Linked DNA regions of Ketobacter alkanivorans. The protein of the gene in region 1 interacts with the protein of each later gene in a pairwise test. Links are inferred from orthologs where the notes say so. Each region holds a gene or a part of one and is shown in the gene's direction. Other genes may lie near its edges. The genes, in order: ptsN and trkA.

Region 1 (3,288 bases):
GTGCTGGCCGTACTGCACCGCATTCAACAATTTGATCCCCCCGGTGTGGCCGCCCGAGACCTGCGGGAATGCCTGCTGATCCAGCTCAAACAGGAGCCAAAAGGCGACCCAACCCGAGAAGACGCTATTTTGGTCGTGGAAATGTTTCTGGATGCCCTCGGCTCTCGCGACTTTGCCACCATCATGCGCAAGGGCAAGCTATCAGAAACCCGTTTAAAAGCCGCCATCGAGCTGATCCAGGCCCTGAACCCCTACCCAGGCAGCAGCATTGAATCCGATGACACCCAATACGTCATCCCCGATGTCATTGTCAGCAAAGACAAAGGCCGCTGGCGAGTAGAACTGAACCCGGAGGCCACCCCCCGCCTGCGAGTAAACAGTGGCTACGCCTCCCTGATACAGCGGGCCGACAACAGCAGCGACAACACCTTCCTCAAAAACAACCTGCAGGAAGCCCGCTGGTTTATCAAAAGTTTACAAAGCCGTAACGAAACCCTGCTGAAAGTAGCCACCAAGATCGTCGAATATCAGATCGGCTTTCTGGAAGAGGGCGAAGAGTCCATGAAGCCATTGGTTTTACACGACATTGCCGAAGCCGTAGGCATGCACGAATCCACCATCTCCCGAGTAACCACACAGAAATTCATGCATACGCCCCGCGGCATATTTGAGCTGAAATACTTCTTCTCCAGCCACGTCAGCACTGCCTCGGGGGGCGAATGTTCATCCACCGCCATTCGCGCCATTATCAAGAAGCTGGTTGCAGCAGAAAATCCAAAAAAACCGTTGAGCGACAGTAAAATTGCCAACATACTGGAGGAACAGGACATCAAGGTTGCCCGGCGCACGATCGCCAAATACCGCGAGGCTATGATGATTCCCCCTTCCAATGAAAGGAAACGATTGGTTTGACCTCTGGTCATAGAATACAGAGTTGAACATCATCGGTGCCCTTCTGGCCGATGCTATACCAAACCCAAACGCGCCAGCCAATGGGTTGCAGTAAAACAAACCACGATTAAGGAGTGGCCTATGCAAATCAATATCAGCGGACATCACGTAGACGTTACGGACGCACTGAAAGACTACGTTGCCGATAAAATGCAAAAACTCGAACGCCATACCGACGACATCACCAGCATCCAAGCCATCCTGAGTGTCGAAAAGAACCGACAAAAAGCCGAAGCAAAAATTCATGTAAAAGGCGCTGACCTGTTTGCCAACGCCGAATCCGAAGACATGTATGCGGCCATCGACATGATGACCGACAAACTTGATCGCCAAGTGCTGAAGCACAAAGAAAAATCCAAGAGCTGGTAAACAAGGCGATTAACTCCAAAGGTTGTAATAAGGTTAATTGATAACGATGGAACTTGCTGAAATCATCAGTCCGCAACGGGTTTTTGAAGACGTACCTGGCGGCAGCAAAAAGAAAGTTCTGGAAACCGCTGCTGGGCTTATTGCCCAGCAGTACCCCGAACTGGACCCCAACGAATTGTTCGACAGTCTTATATCAAGGGAAAAGCTTGGCAGCACAGGCCTGGGCAAAGGCATCGCCATCCCCCATTGCCGTGCACAGCATTGCAACAACGTTATAGGTGCCTTCATCAAACTCGAAAGTGGCGTGGATTTCGACTCCATTGATCACGAACCCGTGGACATGCTGTTTGTGTTATTGGTGCCGCAAGATGCGCATGAAGAACATCTTAATGTTCTCGCCAAAATCGCCGCCATGTTTAACGATGAAACACGCCGCAACACACTGCGCAATGCACATTCATCCGATAGCATCTACGATGCCCTCGTCACTCCCGTATAAAGGTAATATGCCATGAAGCTGGTCGTAATCAGCGGTCGCTCCGGATCAGGAAAAACCACTGCATTACACGTGCTTGAGGACATCGGCTACTACTGCGTTGACAACCTCCCCGTCACATTGTTGCGGGATCTGATGAGCGAGCTGGCAACGCGCACTGCCCCCCGCATCGAAGAAGTTGCCATTGGCATAGACGCCCGCAACAGCGTAACCCAGCTGGAAAAACTCCCCAACGTATTGCGAGAGCTAACCGCAGACGGCATCGACAGTCAGGTTATCTACCTGGACGCCGGAGATGAAGCACTGATAAAACGCTTCAGCGAAACCCGTCGCCGCCACCCCATCAGTAACGACACCAACACCCTCAAAGAAGCCATTGTGCGCGAACGGGAAATGCTGAACCCGGTAGCATCAAGCGCCAGCCTGATCATCGACACCAGCAACCTCACCCTGCACGAACTGCGCGACCAAATCAAAATGCGAGTGGCCGAAAACCAGGATGGCATGGCCATACTGTTCCAGTCATTCGGTTTCAAAAATGGCATTCCCACCGATGCCGACCTGGTATTCGATGTGCGCTGCCTGCCCAACCCACACTGGATCAGCCAGCTGCGCAGCCAAAGCGGCCTTGATCAAGGCGTGCAGGAATTTTTGCAAGGCCATCAACCGGTAACCGAGATGGTGCACGACCTCACCACATTTCTAGAAACCTGGCTGCCCCGCTTTGCTGCCAACAACCGCAGCTACATGACCGTTTCCATTGGCTGCACCGGAGGCCAACATCGCTCAGTGTACGTCACAGAACAACTGTGTCAGTACTTCAAAACGCGCCTTGGCAATGTTCAGGCTAGACACCGGGACTTGTAAGCTGTTTTAATCAGGGCTGCTGTAATTGTGTGAGCCACTATGAAACTGGAAAAATCCATTACCATCATCAACAAACTGGGATTGCACGCCCGCGCCGCCTCCAAACTGGTGGGCACAGCCTCCCGCTTCGAAAGCAAAATAATACTGAACCGCAGCGGGCAAGAAGCCGACGCCAAAAGCATCATGTCTGTTCTCATGCTGGCGGCCAGTCAGGGCACCGAACTGCAGATCACCATCAAAGGTGCCGACGCAGAAGAAGCCTGGGATCACGTGGCCACCCTGATCAACAACCGCTTCGACGAAGACGAATAAGCTCCTTCTGGTCATCTTATCCACAACTCGCTAGAATGGCCCACCCAATTCAGGAATACCCTCTACCCTAACATACCAGCAACAGGAGGTGATCAGTGGCCAAATCACAAACCAGCCATGAAACCCAAGATCAGCTCCATGCCTTTCTGGATGCACTCCACAGCGGAGCCTTTGATGAAATTCGGCGCATGCTGCGGGGCATGTCACCGGCTGAAGTGGCAAGGCTCATCGAATCCACACCGTTGCGGGCCCGTAACCTGCTATGGCAGCTCATCGACAAAGAAGACGAAGGG
Region 2 (3,262 bases), 1.4 Mb from region 1 along the record:
AGCGGCTTGGCCAGAACAAGCCAACGCCATCTTTAAAGCCAACAATGAACCAGGCCCCATGTGTCTGCGGGTAAACTGCCTGCACAACAGTCGCGATGACTATATGGCCCGACTCAAAGAGCGCGGCATCGGTGCCCGTATCGGTCAATTGGCAGCCAGCGCACTCTATTTAGAGAAACCCTGTGATGTCGACGAACTGCCCGGCTTTCGTGAAGGCTGGGTTTCGGTGCAGGATGAAGCGGCCCAACTGAGCGCCTTTCTGCTTGACCCGCAACCGGGGGAGCGCATCCTAGATACCTGCGCAGCGCCCGGCGGCAAAACCTGCCATTTGCTGGAACAACAACCCGCCCTGGCCGAAGTAGTGGCACTGGATATGGACGGCCAGCGGCTGCAGCGGGTACAGGAGAACCTGGATCGCCTGCATCTGAATGCCAACCTCGTTCACGCCAGCCTGGAACAGTACGCACAGGATCATCCGCAATCACGTTTTGATCGAATTTTGCTGGATGCACCCTGTTCTGCCACCGGTGTTATCCGCCGCCACCCGGACATCAAATGGCTGCGCAAGCGTTCCGACATTGGCAAACTGGCGGACACTCAGCAACACCTGCTGCAAATTGCGTTTTCTTTACTGAAACCCGGCGGTACCCTGCTGTACGCCACCTGCTCCATACTGCCCCAGGAAAACAGCCGGGTAGTGCACCAGTTCCTGCAACACCAGCGTCATGCAAAGGCCCAAACCATCGCGGCAGAGTGGGGCATCGGCCACGATTGCGGCCGCCAATTGTTTCCCACCATTAACGGCCACGATGGATTTTATTACTGCGCCATCAAACAGAAACCCGTGCAACATGACGACACACAAGCGCAATGAACGCGCAACGACTATCGTGATAGGATGAGAGCCCTGTTCGTGAACCTGAAAAGACAAAGCGAAACTGCAGCATGAAAATCATCATTCTGGGTGCAGGCCAAGTTGGCGGCACACTGGCAGCCAACCTGGCCAGTGAGCATAATGACATTACCGTAGTAGACACCGACTCCGAGCGACTACAAGAGCTGCAGGATCGTTACGACATTCGTACCGTATCCGGCATGGCCTCCTATCCCACCGTACTGCGCCAGGCCGGTGCCGACGACGCCGACATGCTCATTGCCGTCACCAACTCCGACGAAATCAACATGGTAGCGTGTCAGGTTGCCTATTCATTGCACCGCACCCCCACCAAAATCGCCCGGGTGCGTTCCGCCAGTTATCTGGCCAAAAGCAAAGGTCTGTTCGGCAACGAAGCCTTCCCCATTGATGTCATCATCTCGCCGGAGCAGGTGGTCACCAACCACATCACCCGTCTGATCGAGCACCCCGGCGCATTGCAGGTGCTGGACTTTGCCGAGGGCAAACTGCAATTGGTTGCGGTGAAAGCCTACTTCAACGGGCCACTGGTGGGCCGTGAACTGCGCTACCTGCGCCAGCACATGCCCGCAGTAGACACCCGCGTTGCTGCCATATTCCGCCGCGATCGCCCCATTATCCCCGAAGGTACCACCATCATCGAAGCCGATGACGAAGTCTTCTTCATCGCCGCCAAAAACCACATTCGGGCGGTGATGAGCGAGCTGCGCGGGCTGGAACACAACTACAAAAAAATCATCATCGCCGGGGGTGGCAACATCGGCGAACGCTTGTGCGAGGCACTGGAAAGCCGCTATCAGGTTAAGATCATCGAACGCAACCCGGAACGCTGCGGTTTTCTCGCCGAGAAACTCAACAAAACCATCGTTATCCGCGGCAACGCCTCCGATCAGGATCTGCTGCTGGAAGAAAGCGTAGAAGACACCGACATCTTCATCGCCGTGACCAACGACGATGAGGCCAACATCATGTCCTCCATGCTGGCCAAACGCCTGGGTGCGCGCAAAGTGATGGCATTGATCAACAACCCCGCCTACGTGGATCTGGTGCAGGGCGGCGACATCGACATCGCCATCTCACCCCAGCAGGCCACCATCGGCAGCTTGCTGACCCATGTGCGGCGAGGGGATGTGGCCAATGTACATTCCTTGCGGCGCGGCGCGGCCGAGGCCATCGAAGCCATCGCCCACGGAGATGAGAAATCCTCCAAGGTAGTGGGTAAGGCCATTGGTGACATCGACTTGCCGGAGGGCACCACTATCGGTGCTATCGTGCGCAAGGATCAGGTGCTGATTGCCCACGACGATATCGTGGTGGAGTCCGATGATCACGTGGTGTTGTTCCTGATCGACAAGCGCCGCATTCAGGATGTCGAGCGCCTGTTCCAGGTGGGAATCACCTTCTTCTAATTTGGAGCCTGTATGCATCCCGCTGTCATACTTCGCATTCTTGGCCTGCTGTTGATGGTGTACAGCAGCACCATGCTGATTCCGGCAATGGTGGCACTGATCTATGATGATGGCGGTGAAAGACAGTTCTTTTTCGCCTTTGCCATTACCCTGATCTCGGGCCTGCTGTGCTGGCTACCGGTGCAAAATCGCAAACAGGATCTGCGAGTACGAGACGGCTTTGTGGTGGTCGTGCTGTTCTGGACGGTGCTGGGGTGTTACGGCGCCATACCCTTTATGTTAGGCAACGAACCGCATATGGACGTGGCTGATGCCGTGTTCGAATCCATTTCCGGGCTGACCACCACCGGCGCCACCGTGATCAGCGACATCGACAACCTGCCCAAGTCGATCCTGTTTTACCGCCAACAAATGCAGTGGCTGGGCGGCATGGGGATCATCGTACTGGCGGTGGCTATTTTACCCATGCTGGGCATTGGGGGCATGCAGCTTTACCGTGCCGAAGCCCCAGGCCCGGTAAAGGATAACAAGCTCACCCCCCGCATTACCGAAACCGCCAAAGCCCTGTGGTACATCTATGTATCCCTAACCATCACCTGCGCCCTGGCGTATTGGATGTGCGGCATGGACCTGTTCGACGCCATCAGCCACAGCTTTTCCACCGTGGCCATCGGTGGGTTTTCAACCCACAATGAGAGCATTGGCTACTTCGATAGCGCCGCCATCGAACTGATTACCGTGCTCTTCATGCTGTTGGCGGGTATCAACTTTGGCCTGCACTTTGTTGCCTGGCGCCGCCGCAGTATCAGCTCCTACTTTACCGACCCCGAGTTTCGCTTTTACATCACCATCCTGTTCAGCATCAGCGTATTGGTATTCTTCGGCCTGATGATCGCCAATGATTACGATGACCCTCTCCTGGCCGCCCGTCATGCCCTGT

Evidence for each region.
Region 2: the proteins of ptsN (region 1) and trkA interact in binary tests that used the Escherichia coli proteins (3 or more experiments, as listed by UniProt). The link is inferred for Ketobacter alkanivorans from one-to-one orthologs.

Annotation. Positions count from the first base shown.
Region 1 is NZ_CP022684.1:4,024,972-4,028,259, reverse strand. What follows is about bases 136-3,092. They hold ptsN (PTS IIA-like nitrogen regulatory protein PtsN), read left to right. Parts: upstream 136-1,366; coding sequence 1,367-1,819; downstream 1,820-3,092. Other genes in these bases: mgtE (magnesium transporter), read left to right, coding at 3,091-3,092; Kalk_RS17195 (HPr family phosphocarrier protein), read left to right, coding at 2,723-2,995; rapZ (RNase adapter RapZ), read left to right, coding at 1,832-2,683; hpf (ribosome hibernation-promoting factor, HPF/YfiA family), read left to right, coding at 1,033-1,320; Kalk_RS17215 (RNA polymerase factor sigma-54), read left to right, coding at 136-912. Outside these bases: more of Kalk_RS17215, read left to right, coding at 1-135; more of mgtE, read left to right, coding at 3,093-3,288. UniProt on the Escherichia coli protein: Seems to have a role in regulating nitrogen assimilation.
Region 2 is NZ_CP022684.1:2,672,009-2,675,270, forward strand. Bases 203-3,133 are described here. They hold trkA (Trk system potassium transporter TrkA), read left to right. Parts: upstream 203-945; coding sequence 946-2,322; downstream 2,323-3,133. Other genes in these bases: rsmB (16S rRNA (cytosine(967)-C(5))-methyltransferase RsmB), read left to right, coding at 203-874; Kalk_RS11445 (TrkH family potassium uptake protein), read left to right, coding at 2,335-3,133. Outside these bases: more of rsmB, read left to right, coding at 1-202; more of Kalk_RS11445, read left to right, coding at 3,134-3,262. UniProt on the Escherichia coli protein: Part of the constitutive potassium transport systems TrkG and TrkH. May regulate the transport activity of TrkG and TrkH systems. Binds to NAD(+) and NADH.